4 regions of the Janthinobacterium sp. SUN128 genome follow, and region 1 is predicted to be linked to each of the others. Evidence: predicted binding sites of a transcription regulator. Region 1 holds the regulator's gene; each other region holds the start of a gene.

Region 1 (5,303 bases):
ACCGCAATGTCGTGATCGACCGCGTGGCCAGTCCGAAGGCGCAGAACCTGACGGTCAAGACGGAAGCGCTGACGGTGTTCCCGGATGAGGAAAGAATGGAAACGGACGTGCCTGTCGATATCCTGACGGGCACCTCGCGCCTCAATGGCATCGGCATGAAAGCCAATAACGCCACCGGCGTGGTGGAAGTGCAGAATGCGCTGCGCATGGTCCTCCCGCCGAAACCGCGCCCGGCCGCGGCGGCAAAATGACAGAATGAAACAAGGAAACCATACTATGAAGAACATCTTGCTGTTGACCGTATTTTCCCTGGCCATCATGGGCGTGGCGCATGCCGAGAAGGCCGATTCCGAGAAGGAAGCCGTCATCACGGCACGTAGCGGCCACGTCGATGACATCAAGCAGGTGCGCACCCTGACGGGCGACGTCGTGCTGGTCAAGGGGACCCTGACCATGAAGGCGGGGCGCGCCGTGATCACGGAAGATCCGCAAGGCTACCAGTTCATTACCTTCTGGGCCGATCCCGGCAAGCTCGCCACCTTCCGCCAGAAGCGCGATGGCGCGGGCGACCTGTGGGTGGAAGGCGAAGCGGAGCGCGTGGAATACGACAACAAGACGGAAGTGGTGAAACTGTTTTCCAGGGCCAAGCTGACGCGCCTGGAAGGCACGAAAGTGACCGACGTGGCCAATGGCGCCTTCATCTCGTATGACAGCCGCAAGGAAGTGTTTGCGATGGAAAATTCCAACAGCGGCACCAGCACCCCGGATGGCGGCAGCGTGCGCATGGTGATCCAGCCGAAAACCAAGGCACCGGCGGCGGAGAAAGCGCCGGCCACGCCTGCGCCAGGAAAGAAATAATGGACAATACTCGTTGCGGCAGCACCCTGATCGTTCGCGGGCTGCAAAAAACCTATGGCAAGCGGCAAGTCGTGCATGATGTCTCGCTGCAAGTCGAATGCGGTGAAGTGGTGGGTTTGCTGGGCCCGAACGGCGCCGGCAAGACCACCTCGTTCTACATGATCGTCGGCCTGGTGCCGTCCGATGGCGGCAGCATCGATATCAGCGGCGTGGACATCTCCAGCCTGCCGATCCACCGCCGCGCGCAGATGGGCCTGTCCTACCTGCCGCAGGAAGCGTCCGTCTTCCGCAAGCTGACGGTGGAAGACAATATCCGCGCCGTGCTGGAAATCCAGACCGTCGAAGGCCGTCCGCTGACGAAGGCCGAGATCGAGGTGCGCCTGGATAAATTGCTGGCCGACTTGCAGATTGAAAAGCTGCGCGAGAACCAGGCCCTGTCCCTGTCGGGTGGCGAGCGCCGCCGCGTGGAAATCGCCCGCGCGCTGGCCACCGATCCCCGTTTCGTGCTGCTCGACGAACCGTTCGCCGGCGTCGATCCGATCGCCGTGATCGAGATCCAGCGCATCGTGCGTTTCTTGAAGGAGCGCAATATCGGCGTGTTGATCACCGATCATAATGTGCGCGAGACGCTGGGTATCTGCGACCGTGCCTACATCATCAACCAGGGCTCGGTACTGGCGTCGGGACGCCCCGACGACATCATCGCGAACGAGTCGGTACGCCGGGTCTATCTGGGCGAACACTTCCGCATGTAAGCCAATGAAACAATCATTGCAGCTGCGCACTTCGCAGCACCTGGCACTGACGCCGCAGTTGCAGCAATCGATACGCCTGTTGCAATTGTCTACCCTGGAATTGCATCAGGAACTAGAGCAATTGCTGACGGACAATCCCTTGCTCGAACGCCTCGATGATCCGCTCGACCGTTCGCTGCGCCTGCTGTCCGACGGTGCCTTGAGTTCCACGGCAGCGCCGGCCGAAGCGCCGCCCCAGCCGCCAGGGCAGGAAGCGCCCGCAGCGCCGGCCGAAGCGGAAACTTTTGATGGCGATGCCGGCGACGGCCCGGCCGCCGCCGATGGCGGCGACAGCGACTGGAGCGAGGCGAGCCGCGGCAAGGCGCCCGACGACGAAGATTCGCGCCCGCAACTCGAAGCCCATCACTGCACCCTGCGCGAACACCTGATGGAGCAGATGCGCGTGACGGTACTCGAATTGCGCGACCGCGCGCTGGTCGAGCTGATTATCGATGCGCTCGACGACAATGGCTACCTGGAAGAGTCGCTCGACGACATCCTGGCGCGCCTGCCGGAAGAGCTGGAAATCGACGCCGACGAGATGCGCACGGCCTTGTCTCTCTTGCAAAGTTTCGATCCGCCCGGCGTGGGCGCGCGCAATGCGTCCGAATGCCTGGCGCTGCAAATCAAGCGCTTGCCGCACATCGCCATGGTGACGCGCCGCATGGCCCTCGTCATCGTGGAAAAGCACCTGGCCTGGTTTGCCCAGCGCGATTTCAACAAGCTGAAAAAAGCCCTCGATTGCGACGATGAAGACTTGCGCGAAGCGCAGACGGTGATTCGCCAGTGCAATCCGCATCCGGGCGCCGTGTTCGCCTCGGACGTCTCCGATTACGTGGTGCCCGACGTCGTCGTCAAGCGCGCGCGCAATGGCTGGCAAGTGACCTTAAACAACGATGTCATGCCGCGCCTGCGCGTCAATGCCATGTACGCCAACTTGCTCAAGCAGGGCAAGGGCGAGGGCGCCATGGGCGCACAGTTGCAGGAAGCCAAGTGGCTGATCAAGAATATGCGCCAGCGCTTCGACACGATCCTGCGCGTGGCGCAGGCGATAGTAGAAAGACAAAAGAACTTTTTCTCGCATGGGGCCGTTGCCATGCGTCCCCTTGTGCTCCGTGAAATAGCTGATACACTGGGTTTACACGAGAGTACTATCTCGCGGGTAACAACTCAAAAGTACATGCTGACCCCGCACGGCATGTTCGAGTTGAAATATTTCTTTGGTAGCCACGTCGCCACCGAAGCGGGGGGCGAAGCGTCATCGACGGCGATACGGGCATTGATCGTGCAACTGACAGGAGCAGAAGACCCTAAAAATCCTTTATCCGACAGTAAGATTGCGGACATGCTGGGGGAACAAGGCATGGTGATTGCGCGACGTACTGTTGCCAAATACCGGGAAGCGTTGAAAATTCCGCCAGTGAGCCTGCGTAAGTGTTTGTAAGTTTTTTTCGGTTCCTCTGCGGGCCGGATAGGATGGACCGCACGAACCCGATCATCTTTAGGAGTGTGTATGAATCTCACCATCAGCGGACATCATCTCGAAGTGACACCAGCCATCCGTGAATACGTACAAACGAAGCTGGAGCGCGTGAAACGTCATTTCGATCAAGTCATCGATATCGCCGTGATTCTGACCGTGGATAACCTCAAAGAGAAAGAAAAACGTCAAAAGGCTGAAGTCAACCTGCGTTTGAGCGGCAAGACTGTCTATGTGGAAAGCTTGGCGCACGACCTGTACGCCGCGATCGATACCCTGATCGACAAGCTCGATAGGCAAGTGATGAAATACAAAACCAAAGTGCAAGGGCACGGTAAAGAGGCGATCAAGCATCTGCCAGACAACTCCGAGGAAGAAGCCGTCGTCGCCGTCTAAGGCCACCCGCTTCCAGCAGTTGTGATCAACTAAGGGCGCACATCTTGCGCCCTTTTTTGCGCCTGGACCTTTTGAGCGCAATGTTCGCCGCGCAGGGGCTAAAATGTTTGCACTTTCACTTCTTTCCTGCCTGCCATGAGCGACTTCGTCCAGACTTCCATCCGCAACCGCACGGGCCATATCGTGCTCGACCGTCCGAAAGCCTTGAATTCCCTGTCGCTGGAGATGGTGCGCGCCCTGAGCGCGGCCTTGCTGGCCTGGCGCGACGATCCGCAGGTGGATGCCGTGGTGATCCGCTCCAGCAGTGAAAAAGCCCTGTGCGCCGGCGGCGACATCCGTTTCTTTTACGATGCGGGCCTGGCCACGCCGCAAGGCGGCAGTGCCTTGCTGGAGGATTTCTTTACGGAAGAATATGCTTTAAATCATTTAATTCATTTCTACCCAAAACCGTATATTGCCGTGATGGATGGCGTGGTGATGGGCGGCGGCATGGGCGTGGCGCAAGCCGGGCCGGGCAACCGCCTGCGCATCGTGACGGGCCGCACGCGCATGGCCATGCCGGAAGTCAATATCGGCTTGTTTCCCGACGTGGGCGGCAGTTATTTTCTATCCCGCCTGGCCGGCCAGCTGGGCCTGTACCTGGGCTTGACGGGCTTGACGATTAACGCGGCCGATGCCCTGTACACGGGGCTGGCCGATGTCTACGTGCCTGAGGCGCAGATGGGGGCGCTGCTGGATCTGTTCGAATCGACGCGGGGCGAGGCCTTGCCGGTGGCCATCAAGGCGCTGGCGGCGCCTTTCCAGGCCGAGGCGGGGGTGTCTCCCCTGGCCACGGCGCGCGCGGCGCTGGACCGCCATTTCGGCGCCCCTTCTGTGGCCGCCATCATGGCCTCGCTGGCGCAGGATGACAGCGCGTTCGCGGCCAAGGCGCTGGCGGCCATGCGCCAGCGTTCGCCCTTGATGATGTCGGTGACCCTGGAATTGCTGCAGCGGGGCGCCCACCTGGGCGTGGCCGATTGCCTGCGCATGGAGCGCACGGTGGTGCGCCACAATTTCGAACATGGCGAAGTGCTCGAGGGCGTGCGCGCGCTGGTGGTCGACAAGGACAATGCACCGCGCTGGAACCCTGCCAGCCTGGACGACGTCGATGCGGCCATGGTGGCGCGCTTCTTTGCCCCCGTCTGGCCAGCCGCGGCGCATCCGCTGCGCCACCTCGACTAATTAGCTGCGTTCGCGGTGGCGCAGGACGACGCGTTCATTCGGGCCGAAATACTGCGCCAGCCGCTCCGCCATGTACACGGAGCGGTGCTGGCCGCCCGTGCAGCCCAGGGCCACCGTCAGGTAGCTGCGGTTGTCGGACTTGAATGACGGCAACCATTTCTCGATGAAGGCGCGGATGTCGGCCAGCAGTTCCAGCGCGCTCGGCTGCGCGTCGAGGAAGGCGATCACGGGCGCATCGCGGCCGTCGAGCGGGCGCAGCGCGAGGTCGTAATAGGGATTCGGCAAGGCCCGCACGTCGAAGACGAAATCGGCGTCCAGCGGCACGCCCAGCTTGAAGGCGAACGATTCGAAGAACAGGGTCAGCGGTGCGCGTTCGGAGGCGACGATATCCTTGATCCAGGCGCGCAGCTTGTTGGCGCTCAGTTCAGACGTGTCGATCACATGGCCCAGCTGTTCGATGGCTGACAGGCGTTCGCGTTCTTCCGAGATGCACTCGATCAGCGTGCGGCGGCTGGCCGGATTCTGGTTCGGACGCAATTCGTGCGACAGCGGAT
Region 2 (5,303 bases), on a different contig from region 1:
TGCGCGAGCGAAAGGCAAAGTAGCCAAACACAAAGGCGAGCACGCCCGGCACCAGCACGACGAGCGCCATGCAGTACCAGAAATGTTCCGTAAACGCCCAGTACCAGGGGTAGGTTTTCCAGTCGAGAAAGACCATGAAGTCGGGCAGGCTGCTGCGGTACTGGCCCTGGTCGCCGATGGCGCGCATCAGATACATGCCGTGCGCATACGCGCCCAGGGCGAAGAACACGCCGTGGCCCAGGGACAATATGCCCGTGTAGCCCCAGACGAGGTCCAGCGCCAGCGCGGCCAGCGCGTAGCACATGAACTTGCCCACCAGCGCCACCGTATAGGCGGACACATGCAGCGCATGCCCTTCCGCAAACGCCAGGTTGAAAACCGGCAACAACGCCGCCATCACCGTGCATGCGGCGATGGCCAGCCAGACGGGCCGCGTGAACAGGCCAGGCTTGATTTGATAGGAGGTAGTCATTCGACGCTGCGTCCCTTCATGGCAAACAGGCCCTGCGGCCGGCGCTGGATGAAAATGATGATGAACACCAGAATGGCGATCTTCGCCAGCACGGCGCCCGCCACCGGTTCGAGGAATTTGTTGACTTCACCCAGCCCCAGCGCGGCGATCACGGTGCCGGCCAGCTGGCCCACGCCGCCAAGCACCACCACCATGAAGGAATCGACGATGTAGCTTTGGCCCAGATCCGGCCCCACATTGCCCAGCTGCGACAGGGCCACGCCACCGAGCCCCGCGATGCCGGAACCGAGACCGAAGGTCAGCATGTCGACCTTGCCCGTGGCCACGCCCACGCAATCGGCCATGCGGCGGTTTTGCGTGACGGCCCGCACGAACAGTCCCAGCCGCGTCCTGTTCAGGATCAGCCATACGGCCACGACGACGACGATGGCAAAGGCGATGATGGCCAGGCGGTTGTACGGCAGCACGAGGCCGCCCAGCACGGTGACGCCGCCCGACATCCAGGCGGGATTGGCCACTTCCACGTTTTGCGCGCCGAAGACCGTGCGCACGGCCTGCATGAGGATCAGGCTGATGCCCCAGGTGGCCAGCAGGGTTTCCAGCGGCCGGCCATACAGCCAGCGGATCACCGTGCGCTCCAGCATCACGCCCACCAGTCCCGCGACAAAAAAGGCGGCCGGCAAGGCGGCCAGCAGATACGCATCCTGCAAGCCAGGCAGATAGCTGCGGAAGAACAGCTGGCACAGGTAGGTCGTGTAGGCGCCTATCATCAGCAGTTCGCCATGCGCCATGTTGATGATGCCCATCAAGCCAAACGTGATGGCCAGCCCCAGCGCGGCCAGCAGCAGCACGCTGCCCAGCGAAATGCCGTAGAACACATTGCCGGCGAACTCCATGCGCGCCACCCGTCCCTTGATCTGGCGCATGGTCTCGATGGCGGCCAGCTGCACGGCCTCGTCCGGCTCGCCGGCCTTGCCATCTGGTCCTTTCTCCAGCATGGCTTGCAGCACGGGCAGCAGGCGCGCATCGCTGCTGCCCGCCAGCGCCTGCACGGCGGCCTTGCGCGTGGCGGCGTCGGGCGCATGCAGGTTGGCGCTGGCGATCAGCAGCTGCAATATCTGTTTGATGTCAGCATCGTTTTCCTGCGCCAGCGCAGTGCGGATCAGGGGGACCTGTGCGGGATCGACGGATTGCTGCAGCGCCTGCGCGGCGGCCAGGCGCGTGGCCCGCTCGGGCGCCAGCAGTTTCAACCCCGACAAGGCGCCCGCCACGGCCGCGCGCAAGCGGTTATTGACCATCACGCCGTCGATGCCATCGGGCAGCGGCACGCTCTGGCCGCTTGCCGGCTCATATGCCTGCTCGCCGTCGACGATATACACCTTGCCGTCGGGGGCCGCATATAACTGATCGTCCTGCAAGGCTTGCAGCACCCGGGCGGCCTCGGGCGTGGCCAGGGCGGCAATCTGGGCGACGGCGGCGATCCTGGTATCGGGATCGTCGCCGGATAGCGCTTTGAGCAGATCGGGAGGGATGGCAGCCTGCGCGAACGAGGATAGCAACAGGCAGGCGAGGACCAGCAGTTTGGAGATGAACCTCATTGTAAGTTCCATGGAAAAACTGCACGGGGCGTGCGCTTACCCCAAAGGCGAGGACTGGGGTCGGACCCTGAGGGTCCGACCCCGGCATTTGCTGGTGGGTAATAGCGCCTACAACTTCTGCTTGCCCTCATTCCCCTTGATAAACGGGCTCCACGGCTGGGCGCGTATCGGTTCCTTGGTTTTCCACACGACATTGAATTGCCCGTCGGCCTTGATCTCGCCGATCATCACGGGCTTGTGCAGGTGGTGGTTGGTCGGGTCCATGGTCAGGGTAAAGCCGGACGGCGACTTGACGCTCTGGCCGGCCATGGCGGCGATCACCTTGTCCGTGTCCGTCGATTTCGCTTTTTCCACGGCTTGCGCCCACATGTGGATGCCCACATAGGTCGCTTCCATCGGGTCGTTCGTCACGACCGAACCCGCGTTCGGCAGCTTTTGCGCCACGGCATACGCTTTCCACTGCTTGATGAAGACCGCATTCACGGGGTTCTTGACGGATTCAAAGTAATTCCACGCCGCCAAGTGCCCCAGCAAGGGCTTGGTATCGATGCCGCGCAGCTCTTCCTCGCCCACGGAAAACGCGACGACGGGCACGTCCGTGGCTTTCAAGCCCGCATTGCCCAATTCCTTGTAGAACGGCACGTTGGAATCGCCATTGATAGTGGAAATGACGGCCGTCTTGCCGCCCGTGGAAAACTTCTTGATGTTGGCGACGATGGTTTGATAATCGGCGTGGCCGAACGGCGTGTAGACCTCGCTGATATCGCTATCCTTGACACCTTTGCTTTTCAGGAAGGCGCGCAGGATCTTGTTGGTGGTGCGCGGATACACATAATCCGTGCCCAGCAGCACGAAGCGTTTGGCGCCGCCGCCATCCTTGCTCATCAGGTATTCCACGGCAGGAATCGCCTGCTGGTTCGGCGCGGCACCCGTATAAAACACATTCTTTTCCAGCTCCTCGCCCTCGTATTGCACCGGGTAAAACAGCAGGCTGTTGAGTTCCTTGAACACCGGCAAGACGGATTTGCGTGACACGGATGTCCAGCAGCCGAACACGACAGCCACTTTATCCTGCGCCACCAGCTGGCGCGCTTTTTCCGCGAACAAGGGCCAGTTCGACGCGGGATCGACGACGACGGCTTCCAGCTTCTTGCCCAGCACGCCGCCCTTGGCATTGATCTCGGCGATCGTCATCAGCGCCACATCCTTGAGCGACGTTTCGGAAATGGCCATGGTGCCCGACAGGGAGTGCAAGATGCCCACCTTGATCGTGTCGGCGGCCAAGGCTGCCTGCATGGTGGTGGACATGGCCAGGGCCAGTGCGCCGGCGGCGGCCGCTTTCAGGATGATGCGTCGTGTCATGGGGACTCCTGTGATGGGTTCGTGGGGGTCGAGCTGGGTCTGCCATGTTGTTAAAGCAGAATGCATGCCAGCACCGGCAGGCGTCCGCCATGGTGCAAGCGGCGCTCGCCGCACGAAAAAAAACCTGGCTGCACAAGGACTGTGCAGCCAGGTTTCAAATTGCCGTAAAACGGTGCGCAGGACGCAGCAATCCCGGCATCAATCCTTGCGCGGAGCTCCACGCAGGCGGCGCCAGCCCTTGCGGCCCAGCGGGAACAGCAGCACGAAAGCGATCAGCCACGGCAGGATGTAGGCCATGGCAGTGATGGCGTTGGCCACGCCTTCCGACAGGTTTTCCGTGAAATTGCCCAGCGCGCGCTTGACGGGCCGCCAGAACGATTGCCTGCCTTCGGCGCTGATGGCCACGTTCAACAAGTCCGTATCGATACGCTGCATCAACAGCGCATTGGCGGCCGTCGCCTGCTCCAGTTCCACTTGCACGGTGGCCAGTTCCTTGGTCACCTTGATGAGGGCATCGACGTTGGTGCCCGAACGTTTTTCCAGGTCTTGCAATTGCGCCTGGTATTGCTTGAGCATTTCCAGGCGTTTCTTGCTGTCGAGCACGGGACGGCCCAGGTCTTCCACCTTGGTGCCCTGGCTGGTGACGTCGCCTTCGGCCGCGACCAGCGCGACGAGCTTCTTGATGCCGGCCGGCTTGGCGCGCATGCTGATGCGCGCATGCACGTAGCGGCCGCTGTCGACGCTGGAATCGAGCAGCAGGCAGCCGTTTTCCGTATCGGCCTTGCAGGCGGCGACCACTTTTTCATACAGGGGCCGCACTTGCGCCTCGCGCGTATCGACGCTGACATTATGTTCATAGGCAAGGAACTCGCTGCCCTTTTCCTTGCCTTCGAGACGCGCGGCGCTCGACTGCCCGCCGCTCTCGCCCTTGCTGCCGCAGCCGGCCAGCAGCAACAGTCCAAACAGGCATATGGATATTTTTTTCATGATTTCTTTCTTTGGATTATTTTTGCAGCGGCAACAATTCGATATCGGGCAGGTGCGCCGCCACATCCTGCACGGTCGCATGGCAGGTCAAGGACGCCACCACCTGCGGCAACGGTTCTGGCCAGATTTCCGGCAAGTCGCGCTCTTCGGGCGCCAGCACGGGAAAGGCCAGCTGTTCCCGTGGCGGCGTGAAGGCGGCAGCGACGCCGGGCTTGTTGCCGCGCGCATCGATGCGGTACCAGCCGAACTCCTGCAGATGCACGGCATTCAAGCCATGCAGGCAGAACGGTGGCCCCACCTCGCCCACGGCCAGGCGCTGGTAGCACAGGCCGGCAGGAATGCCGTTGGCGCGCAGCAGCGCCGCCAGCAGATGGCTCTTCGCATAGCAATAGCCCGTGCCATGCTGCAAGACGTCGGAAGCGCGGCAGGTGACGGGATTGCGCTGGTAGTCCCAGCTATGGGCGATCTCGTCGCGCACGAAGGCAAAGCAGCGGGCCGCGATGGCGGCGTCGCCCACCGCGCCTGCCGCCAGTGCAGCCGCCTTGGCGCGCACGGCAGGATGGTCGCTGTCGATGTAAGTGCTGCTGGCTAGATACGGGGAAAAGTCGGTAGACATGGCATCAAGGTCATGCAAAAAGATAATGCGCGATTCTAGTCGAAACGGCACGAAATCGAGCGTTTCCTTGCGCAGGAACAAAGAAAAACCACGCCTCAGCCTTACTGCGCGGGGGGCGGCGACTTTGGCGGCGGCCCGGTAGCTGGTATCATGCGGGCAAACGCAGCCGGCCATATTGGCGCGGCACATGCACTACCCTGCGAAGCGGACCTGCCCTCCGGCGCGCCGCCGACGCCTCCCTACAGATCAGAGAAACGAGTTCCCTATG
Region 3 (5,303 bases), on a different contig from region 1:
CGATCAGCAGATTGCGGGCGTCCGGGCAATACTTGTCGATGGCGGCCATGGCCGCCTGCACGGACAAGGGCAGCATTTCCGTGGCCAGGTTATGGAAACCGCCTGGGAACAGATTGGTATCGACGGGCGCCAGCTTGTAGCCGGCGTTACGCAAGTCTACCGAGCAATAGAAGGGTGGCGTGTGTTCTTGCCACTCCATGCGAAACCAGCGCTCAATGGCCGGCGTCGCGGCCAGAATCTTTTTTTCGAGGTCGAGCAGCGGTCCGGTCAGGGCCGTGACGAGATGGGGAACCATAGTTACATCCTTAAATTATGTGCAGTATTCAAAAAAGCACACAGAACTGCCGACTATATTACCGTGTAAGTACCCCAAATCGGGGCAAAAGCCTTGTTTTAAAGACCTTTTACATTCCCACAACGAAAAAAAGGCACCTCAATGAGGTGCCTTTTCCAGCTGGACATGCCGCGCCGGGACGCTGGCATGCCAGATAATGACTATTTAGCCATGATACGCTTGCTCGCCGTGGCTGGTGATATCGAGACCTTCGCGCTCTTCTTCTTCCGGTACGCGCAGGCCGATGACGATGTCGACCAGTTTATAGGCGATAACGGAGACGATGGCCGACCAGAGGATGGTGGTGCCAACCGCTTGCGCCTGCACCCACACCTGGTGGCCGATCGAGTACGGATCCGCCGACATCTTGTTGGTGACATAGTCGAATACGCCCTGGCCGCCCAGTTGTGGCGCAGCAAACACACCCGTCAGCAAGGCACCGAGGATACCGCCCACGCCATGCACGCCGAACACGTCGAGCGAATCGTCGGCGCCGATCAGGCGTTTCAGGCCATTCACGCCCCACAGGCAGACGACACCGGCCAGCAAGCCGATGACCAGGCCGCCCATCGGGCCAACAAAGCCGGCCGCCGGGGTGATCGCCACCAGGCCGGCCACGGCGCCGGACGCGCCACCGAGCATGGAAGGCTTGCCTTTGCTGATCCACTCGCCAAACACCCACGACAGGGTGGCGGCGGCCGTTGCCAGCAAGGTGTTGACGAAGGCCAGGGCAGCCACGTCGCCCGCTTCCATCGAGGAGCCGGCATTGAAACCGAACCAGCCCACCCACAGCAGCGACGCGCCGATCATGGTCATCGTCAGCGAGTGCGGTGCCATCGATTCGCGGCCGTATCCGACGCGTTTGCCGATCATGATGGCGCCCACCAGGCCGGCGACAGCGGCATTGATGTGCACCACGGTGCCGCCGGCGAAGTCCAGCGCGCCTTTTTGCCAGATCCAGCCCGCCTTCAGGGCTTCGCTGGCCGAGGTGGCGGCGCTGGTGATCAGGTCAGGACCGGTCCAGAACCACACCATGTGGGCTGCAGGCAGGTAGGCGAACGTGAACCACAGCACGACGAAGGCCAGCACGGCGGAAAACTTGGCGCGCTCGGCAAAGGCGCCAACGATCAGTGCGCAGGTGATGGCGGCAAACGTGCCCTGGAAAGCAACGAAGACGAACTCGGGAATGACGACGCCCTTGCTGAAAGTGGCGGCGGCGGCAAACGTACCCTTGGCCGGATCCCAGATACCATTCAGGAACAGGCGGTCGAAGCCACCGAAGAAGGCGGTTTTTTCCGTGAAGGCGATCGAGTAGCCGTAGATACACCACAGCACGATGACCAGCGCGAACACCATGAACACTTGCATCAGCACCGACAGCATGTTTTTCGAGCGCACCAGCCCGCCGTAGAACAGGGCCAGGCCGGGGATCGTCATCAAGATCACCAGCAAGGTGCTGATCATCATGAAACTGGTGTCGCCCTTGTTGGCGACAGGCGCGGCGGCTGGCGCGGCAGCAGCCGGGGCCGGAGCGGCGGCGGCAGGCGCTGCGTCAGGAACCGGCGTGACGGCGGGAGCGGCGACGGCCGTGGTTGTGGCCGCCTCCGTCTTGGCGGGCGCATCGGCAAAGCTTGGCGTGGCAATGCCAAACGCACACAGGCAGGCTATCCCAGCTAGCAATTTTGTTATATTTTTATGCATCAATATTCCCCTTAGAGCGCTTCGTTGCCGGTTTCACCGGTACGGATGCGGATGACCTGTTCCAGGTTGTAGACGAAAATCTTGCCATCACCGATTTTACCGGTACGCGCGGCACCTTCGATCGCTTCGATGGCCTGGTCGACAATGGCGTCATCGACGGCCGCTTCGATCTTGGTCTTTGGCAAGAAATCAACGACATACTCGGCGCCACGGTAGAGTTCCGTGTGGCCTTTCTGGCGGCCGAAGCCCTTGACTTCCGTGACGGTAATGCCTTGCACATTGATAGCCGACAAAGCTTCGCGTACTTCGTCCAGTTTGAACGGTTTAATGATTGCGGTAATCATTTTCATGGCAGTCTCGCTTAAAAGGTTTTGGACACGGTCAGCACGAGACCGGATTTCGCCAGATTCTTGCCGTTCGGAGCCAGCGATACGTTATTGGCCTTGACGGCTGCCAGGGAAACGGTCGCCACGCCGAAGTCCTTGGTCACGCCGATCTTGTAATCGCTGTAGCTGAGAGAATCGTTGTGCTCGACCTTCTGACGTCCGACATGCAGGTTCAGCATGTAGCCATCATGCACCTCGACGTTGGCACCCACGTCGAGGTAGCCGCTGTTCTTGCTGTCGGCGACACCGAACAGATTCGTCGTCGAATGCGAGTATTTGACATATATCGGGCCATAGCCGAGTTGGCCGTACAGCTCGAAGGTGTTGGCATTGGTGCTCAGTCCATTCGAGGGATAGAAATAGTACAGGCCGCCCACGTCATAGGTAAAATCCTTGCTGATCTCGCCCCGCTTGCCGCCGTAGATATCCCATTCCAGATTGGTGTCGCCGCCGCCATCCTTGATCCATTTGATACTCGACAACCAGGTGCCCACATACAGGCCCGTCGGGTTATGGGTATAGTCGGCGCCGCCGCTGATGGCCGGTTTCAAGCGGCTTTGCGACAGGCCGCGGTAACGGTAGTCGCTGGTCAGCGCCACGTTATAGCTCACCACGTTATCAGGCACGGCTTCGGCCGCAGCAGGCGCCACCACTGCATCCTGGGCCATGGCGCTACCGCACATGGCGGTCATGGCCAGCGTCAACGCTGCAGCTAAAGTCATGTTCTTGGACAGATTCTTCATGGCGATTCCCTTTTATTGAACTTTTAAAGCGGTTGAGGTTTAAAATCTTGGCTGGAGATCACAAAGCGTTCATACCTTCTTTAGCAGAATACGTGCCAGCTCCATTGCCACCTTGACAGGTGCGTTTCCGGCCATACATACCCTGCAAGCCTCTGGGCATGCGGGTACGGGCTGCTAAAGCATTGTGAATTTGCCCAGATTCGCACCAGATTAACGCCGCTGTGCACCGCAATGGTGCGATGCACAGGCCGCACCATAAAAGGACTGACCATGGACATGAATACCTTCTTTAACGATTTGCAAGGCAAGATCCATCAAGCCATCGAAAACTCGCCGGCCAAGGATATCGAGAAAAACGTGAAGTCGATGATGACCCAGGGCTTCGCCCGCCTCGATCTCGTCACGCGCGAGGAATTCGATATCCAGGCGCAAGTACTGGCCAAGACCCGCGCCAAACTGGACGCACTGGAATTGCGCCTGATCGAACTGGAAACGCGCCTGAACGACACCAAGGCGTAAAGTGCGGCCGGCAGGGTCCGTTATTGACGGACTTGCTGGCATACCTCAAGCCTGACGGCGTTTCTAACGCTAGACTGATCCTGCCCGCGCCCGCGCTACAGGGGAGTCTGATGAGCCTGGCCGTCCTGAAAAGCCGCGCCCTGGCCGGCATGGAGGCGCCCGAGGTAAGTGTCGAAGTCCACCTTGCCAACGGCTTGCCTTCGTTTACGATTGTCGGCTTGCCGGATACGGAAGTGAAGGAATCGCGCGACCGTGTTCGTGCCGCGTTGCAAAACTGCGGCTTTGAAATGCCGGCCCGGCGCATCACGGCCAATCTGGCACCAGCAGACTTGCCCAAGGAATCGGGCCGCTTCGACTTGCCCATTGCACTGGGCATCCTGGCCGCCTCCGGCCAATTGCCGGGCGATCAATTACATCACTATGAATTCGCGGGCGAACTGTCGCTCTCAGGCCAGTTGCGTCCCATCCGCGGCGCCCTGGCCATGACCTTTGCCATGCAGCGCAGCCAGTCGGGCGCGCCACGCGCCTTCATCCTGCCGCAGGCGAACGCGGACGAGGCCGCTCTCGTCGGCGATGCCTGCATCTATCCCGCCCACAGCCTGCTCGAGGTCTGCGCGCATTTTGCCGCGCATACCAGCCAGACCGCCCTGCAACGCCACCAGCCCGTGCTGGCAGCGCACGCTTTTCCGTATCCCGACTTTGCCGACGTGCAGGGGCAGCAGCAGGCGCGGCGGGCACTGGAAGTGGCGGCAGCGGGCGGTCACAACGTCTTGATGGTGGGGCCGCCAGGCGCAGGCAAGACCATGCTGGCCAGCCGCTTTCCCGGCGTGCTGCCGCCCATGAGCGATGAAGAAGCGCTGGAATCGGCTGCCGTACATTCGCTAGGGGGCCACTTCAAGGTGGAACACTGGAAACGGCGGCCCTATCGCGCCCCGCACCAGACGGCATCCGGCGTGGCACTGGTGGGTGGCGGCAACGTGCCGCGCCCGGGAGAAATCTCGCTGGCCCACTGCGGTGTGCTGTTTCTCGATGAAATTGCCGAATTCCAGCGGCGGGTACTCGATGTGCTGCGCCAGCCCATGGAGTCGGGCGTGATCAGCATTTCACGCGCGGCCCGCCAGGCCGAGTTTCCTGCCCGCTTTCAACTGATCGCCGCCATGAATCCCTGCCCGTGCGGCTACCTGGGCCACGCTTCCGGCCGCTGCCGCTGCACGCCAGACGCCGTGCTGCGCTATCACAATCGCCTGTCCGGCCCGCTGCTCGACCGTATCGACCTGCAGATTGAAGTGGCCGCCATGCCGCCGGCCGCGCTAGGCCGGCAGGCCGGTGCCGGAGAATGCACGCAGCGGATCGCCACGCGTGTAGCGGCAGCCTATGCCTTGCAGCTGGCGCGCCAGGGAAAATCAAACCAGCAGCTGAGCAACACGGAAATCGAGCAGCATTGTCGCCTTGAAAAGCATGGCGAACAGTTGCTGCATGGCGCCATGACGCGCCTGCACTGGTCCGCGCGCACCTATCACCGGGTACTGCGCGTGGCGCGCAGCATCGCGGACCTGGCGGGCAGCCCGGCCATCGCGCAGCCGCATGTTGCCGAAGCGATCCAGTACCGGCGCGTACTGC
Region 4 (5,303 bases), on a different contig from region 1:
AGTGAACTCGAAGGGCGAAGTACTGATCGTTGAAGATACGCCGGCTTCGCTGAAGCTGTTGAGCGATTTGCTGGGCGGCGCCGGCTATGCGGTGCGCCAGGCGCCGAACGGTGAACTGGCCCTGTGGACGGCCCAGGCGCGCCCGCCGGAGTTGATCCTGCTCGACGTGCGCATGCCGGGCCTCGACGGCTTTGAAGTGTGCCGCCGCCTGAAGGAAATACCGTCCCTGCGCCAGGTGCCGGTGATCTTCCTGTCGGCCCAGTACGATACGGACGACAAGGTGCGCGGCTTCGCGCTGGGCGCCGTCGATTTCATCGCCAAGCCCTTCCAGGCCGAGGAAATCCTGGCCCGCACGGACGCCCACGTGCGCCTGGCGCGGGCGCAGCTGCAGCTGGCGCAGGAGCGCGCCAACCTGGAGCGGCGCGTGGCCGAACGCACGGCCGAACTGGAGCAGGTGGCCAGCACCCTGGCGCGCGAAGTGCAGATCCGCCGCGCCAATGAAGAATTGCTGCGCCTGTCGGGCCAGGTCTTTGAAGCGACCCAGGACGCCATCCTGATCACGGATCCTGCCGGCGTCATCGTCACGGCCAATCCCGCCTTTACGCGCATCACCGGCTACGCGGCGCAGGAAGTGGTGGGCACGGACATCCTGCGCCTGCATGCCGAATACACGGGCGAGGCGGTGCTGCTGGCCCTGCGCCAGGGCTTGCGCAGCAGTGGCTGCTGGTCGGGCGAGGTGCAGACGCGGCGCAGGAGCGGCGACACCTATCCCTGCCTGCTCAGCGTCTCCACCGTGCACGGGCCCGACGGCGCCGTCGTCAACTACATCGGCGTCTTCCTCGACATCAGCGAGCGCAAGGCCGAGCAGCATCTGATCGATTTCCTCTCCTACCACGACGCGCTGACGGGCCTGCCGAACCGCGTGCTGCTGCGCGAGCGCTTCGAACAGGCGCGCGCGAACGCCCTGCGCGACAGCCAGCAGGTGGTGCTGATGTGCCTGGACCTGGACCGCTTCAAGAACATCAACGATTCGCATGGCCAGGCCGTGGGCGACAAGGCGCTGCAAGTGGTGGCGCGTTTCCTGTCCGGCTGCGTGCGCGAGGGCGACACGGTGGTGCGCCAGGGCGGCGACGAATTCCAGATCCTGCTGCAGGACGATGCCCTGCTGGGGCGCACCCTGGGGCTGGCGCAAACCATCCTGGCCGGCTTGCGCGAAGAACTCAGCGTCGATGGCGAGCGCCTGGCGCTGACCACCAGCATCGGCATCGCCATGTGCCCGGCCGACGGCGACAGCCTCGACGACGTGCTGCGCCATGCCGATACGGCCCTGGTGCGCGCCAAGGAAATGGGACGCGACCATTACGCCTTCTTCACGGAGCGCATGGGCAGCGATATCCGCGCCCGCCTGGCGATGCAGCAGCAGCTGCGCGGCGCCATCGGCCGCGATGAATTCGAAGTGCACTACCAGCCGCAGATGTGTTTGCGCACGGGCGCCTTGCTGGGCGCGGAAGCCTTGCTGCGCTGGGATAATCCGGTGCTGGGCAAGGTGCCGCCCGGCCTGTTCATCGCGCTGGCAGAGGAATATGGCTCGATCACGGCCATCGGTGAATGGGTGCTCGAAAGCGTGTGCGCGCAGATCCGCGCCTGGCACGACGCGGGCCTGGGCAGTATCAAGGTGGCCGTCAACCTGTCCGGCAAGCAGTTCGCGCAAGACCGCACGGTGCCGTTCGTCGAGGCGGCCTTGCGCAAATACGGCATCGCGCCCGCCTGTCTGGGCATCGAGATCACGGAAAGCACCGTGATGGGCGATCCGGACAAGGCCGTGGCGGCCCTCACGCGCCTGAAGGATATCGGCGTGGGCATTTCGCTCGACGACTTCGGCACCGGCTATTCCAGCCTGGGCTACCTGAAGCGCTTTCCCATCGACGTGCTGAAGATCGACAAATCGTTCGTCGACGATGTCACCACCAGCAGCAGCGATGCGGCCATCGCCCGTTCCGTCATCTCGCTGGCGCACAACCTGGACATGCGCGTCATCGCCGAGGGCGTGGAAACGCGCGAACAGGTCGACTTCCTGACGGAACACGGCTGCGACGAAATGCAGGGCTATTACTTCAGCCGCCCCCTGGCCGCGGAAGCCTTCACGGCCTTGCTGCGCGAACGGCGCATCCTGGCCGTGGCGGTGGCCTAAGCGCTGCGGTGCGGCCGATGCACCATGCCGGTGCGTTCGCTGCAGCGCGGTGCACGATTCTCACTTTTATTTCCCCTGACGCTGGCACATATCCTGCTTAGGTAATCGCTTATTTACGCGATTGCCCCGCATGCCAGACAGTACCCCTCCAGCCATGCTTTTGCAGGCCAGCGCGCACGGCGCCTGGCAGGCGCATTTGCGCCTGGGCTTTGCGCTGCACGATGGCGTCAGCCGCCTCGTCGAGCGTACGCACAGCGGCCCCCTGCGCGTGCAAAAGCCCCTGTATCCGGAGGGCGATCGCGTCTGCCACGCCATCATCATCCATCCGCCCGGCGGCGTGGTGGGCGGCGACCAGCTGGCCGTCGACGCCACGGTGGGCGAGGGCGCGCACGCCTTGCTCACGTCCCCGGGCGCCGCCAAGTGGTACCGCGCCAACGGTCATGTCTCGGGCCAGCACATCATGCTGCGCGCCGCCAGCGGCGCGGCCATCGAATGGCTGCCGCAGGAGAGCATTTTCTTCGACCAGGCTTGCGTGCGCCTGCGCCATGAAGTGGAACTGGCGGCCGACGCCGGCTACATCGGCTGCGACATCGTCTGCCTGGGCCGCAGCGCCTCGGGCGAAATGTTCAACACGGGCAGCATCAGCCAGCAGGTGCGGATCCGCCGCGGCGGCAAGCTGCTGTGGTGGGAGCAGGGCGTGTTGGCCGCCGGCGGCGCGCTGATGGCCAGCCCACTGGGCCTGGGAGGCCACACCGTGTGCGCCACCCTGATCGCCATCGGCACGCCCGTTTCTCCCGCCGTGCTGGCGGCCGTGCGCGAGATCGCCGTGCCGGACGGCGCCGCGTTTGGCGCCACGCACATGAAATCGCTGGTGGCGGTGCGCCTGCTGTGCGGCGACAGCGAGGCGGCGCGCCGCATCATGCTGGCCGCCTGGCAGCTGCTGCGTCCCGCCATGCTGGGGCGCGACGCCGTCGTGCCCCGCATCTGGAACACTTAATCAGGAAAGAAGCGCAAGGAAAACCATGGACCTGACTCCCCGCGAAAAAGACAAGCTGCTCATTTTTACGGCCGCGCTGCTGGCCGAACGGCGCCTGGCGCGCGGCTTGAAGTTGAATTATCCGGAAGCGGTGGCCCTGATCAGCGCGGCCATCATGGAAGGGGCGCGCGATGGCAAGTCGGTGGCGCAGCTGATGTCGGACGGTACGAAGATACTCTCGCGCGCCGACGTCATGGACGGCATCGCCGAGATGATCCCCGATATCCAGGTGGAGGCGACCTTCCCTGACGGCAGCAAGCTGGTCACCGTGCACCACCCGATACCTTAACCATACAAGCGACATTACAGGAGCCGGTCATGACCCCAGGCGAATACAAATTGGAAGAAGGCGAAATCAGCTTGAATGTCGGACGCGCCACGGCCACCGTGGTAGTGGCCAACCGGGGCGACCGGCCGATCCAGGTGGGCTCGCATTTCCACTTTTTCGAAGTCAACCCGGCGTTGTCCTTCGAGCGCTGGCGCGCCTACGGCATGCGCCTCAATATCACGGCCGGTACGGCCGTGCGCTTCGAGCCGGGCCAGCAGCGCACGGTGGAACTGGTGGCGCTGGCGGGCGAGCGCAAGGTCTACGGCTTCAATGGCGCAGTGATGGGCGAACTGCAAGATACTCCACCGGGAAAGGATTGAGATGGCCAGCATTCCCCGCAGCGCGTATGCCGAAATGTTCGGCCCCACCAAGGGCGACCGCATCCGCCTGGCCGACACGGAACTGTTCATCGAGGTCGAGCATGACTATGCGATCTACGGCGAAGAGGTGAAATTCGGCGGCGGCAAGGTGATCCGCGACGGCATGGGCCAGTCGCAGCGCAGCGCGGACGAGGTGATGGATACCGTCATCACGAATGCCGTCATCCTCGACCACTGGGGCATCGTGAAGGCGGACATCGGCTTGAAAAACGGGCTGATCTTCGGCATCGGCAAGGCAGGCAATCCGGACATCCAGCCCGGCGTGACCCTGGCTATTGGCGGCGCCACGGAGATCATCGCTGGCGAAGGCATGATCGTCACGGCCGGCGGCGTCGATACCCACATCCACTTCATCTGCCCGCAGCAGATCGAGGAAGCGCTGATGAGCGGCGTGACCACCATGCTGGGCGGCGGCACGGGACCGGCCGTGGGCACGGCCGCCACCACTTGCACGCCGGGGCCGTGGCACTTGCACGCCATGCTGGCGGCGGCCGACGCCTTCCCGATGAACCTGGGCTTCATGGGTAAAGGGAACGTCAGCCTGCCGCTGCCGCTGGAAGAGCAGGTGCGCGCGGGCGCCATCGGCTTGAAACTGCACGAAGACTGGGGCAGCACGCCGGCCGCCATCGACAACTGCCTGTCCGTCGCGGACCGCATGGATATCCAGGTGGCGCTGCACAGCGACACCCTCAACGAAGGCGGTTTTCTCGAGCACACCTTGGCCGCCTTCAAGGACCGCACCATCCACACCTTCCACACGGAGGGGGCGGGCGGCGGCCATGCGCCCGACATCATCGCCGCCGTGGGCCAGGCCAACGTGCTGCCTTCGTCGACCAATCCCACGCGGCCCTTCACCGTCAACACGCTCGACGAGCACCTGGACATGCTGATGGTGTGCCACCACCTGGACCCGGCGATTGCCGAAGACGTGGCCTTTGCCGAGTCGCGCATCCGCCGCGAGACCATCGCCGCGGAAGACATCCTGCACGACATCGGCGCCATTTCCATGATGTCGTCCGACTCGCAAGCCATGGGGCGAGTCGGCGAAGTGATCATGCGCACCTGGCAGACGGCGCACAAGATGAAGGTGCAGCGGGGGCCGCTGGCGCCCGATACGGCGCGCAGCGACAATTTCCGCGCCAAGCGCTATATCGCCAAGTACACGATCAACCCGGCCATCACGCATGGGATATCGCACGTGGTGGGGTCCATCGAGGCGGGCAAGATCGCCGACATCGTGCTGTGGAAGCCGGCCTTCTTCGGCGTCAAGCCCTCGATGATTCTAAAAGGCGGCATGATCGCCGCCGCGCAGATGGGCGACCCGAACGCCTCGATCCCCACGCCGCAGCCCGTGCACTATCGCATGAT

Evidence for each region. Region 1 encodes sigma-54, which starts transcription at its own class of promoters, with help from an activator protein. Its sites were predicted from a motif close to TGGCANGNAANCTGCTTT; they were not measured.
Region 2: urtA (urea ABC transporter substrate-binding protein) is a predicted target of sigma-54. The motif match lies at 3,485-3,502, and genes of this name have one in related genera.
Region 3: O3297_RS28360 (TorF family putative porin) is a predicted target of sigma-54. The motif match lies at 3,245-3,262, and genes of this name have one in related genera.
Region 4: O3297_RS11270 (urease accessory protein UreD) is a predicted target of sigma-54. The motif match lies at 2,274-2,291, and genes of this name have one in related genera.

The regions. Positions count from the first base shown of each region.
Region 1 covers NZ_JAPWHY010000003.1:198,932-204,234, reverse strand. Annotated here, with positions in the region: gene lptC (LPS export ABC transporter periplasmic protein LptC) at 1-251, shown strand, start outside; gene lptA (lipopolysaccharide transport periplasmic protein LptA) at 277-858, shown strand; gene lptB (LPS export ABC transporter ATP-binding protein) at 858-1,613, shown strand; gene O3297_RS23615 (RNA polymerase factor sigma-54) at 1,618-3,096, shown strand; gene hpf (ribosome hibernation-promoting factor, HPF/YfiA family) at 3,166-3,528, shown strand; gene O3297_RS23605 (enoyl-CoA hydratase/isomerase family protein) at 3,664-4,749, shown strand; gene rapZ (RNase adapter RapZ) at 4,750-5,303, opposite strand, start outside.
Region 2 covers NZ_JAPWHY010000001.1:2,645,262-2,650,564, forward strand. Annotated here, with positions in the region: gene urtC (urea ABC transporter permease subunit UrtC) at 1-472, opposite strand, end outside; gene urtB (urea ABC transporter permease subunit UrtB) at 469-2,082, opposite strand; gene urtA (urea ABC transporter substrate-binding protein) at 2,179-3,432, opposite strand; gene O3297_RS11925 (DUF4349 domain-containing protein) at 3,631-4,419, opposite strand; gene O3297_RS11930 (transglutaminase family protein) at 4,436-5,035, opposite strand; gene O3297_RS11935 (DUF2760 domain-containing protein) at 5,301-5,303, shown strand, end outside.
Region 3 covers NZ_JAPWHY010000008.1:75,473-80,775, forward strand. Annotated here, with positions in the region: gene gshA (glutamate--cysteine ligase) at 1-295, opposite strand, end outside; gene O3297_RS28350 (ammonium transporter) at 500-2,035, opposite strand; gene O3297_RS28355 (P-II family nitrogen regulator) at 2,047-2,385, opposite strand; gene O3297_RS28360 (TorF family putative porin) at 2,397-3,164, opposite strand; gene O3297_RS28365 (accessory factor UbiK family protein) at 3,435-3,683, shown strand; gene O3297_RS28370 (YifB family Mg chelatase-like AAA ATPase) at 3,794-5,303, shown strand, end outside.
Region 4 covers NZ_JAPWHY010000001.1:2,489,800-2,495,102, reverse strand. Annotated here, with positions in the region: gene O3297_RS11275 (EAL domain-containing protein) at 1-2,191, shown strand, start outside; gene O3297_RS11270 (urease accessory protein UreD) at 2,322-3,188, shown strand; gene O3297_RS11265 (urease subunit gamma) at 3,214-3,516, shown strand; gene O3297_RS11260 (urease subunit beta) at 3,546-3,875, shown strand; gene ureC (urease subunit alpha) at 3,877-5,303, shown strand, end outside.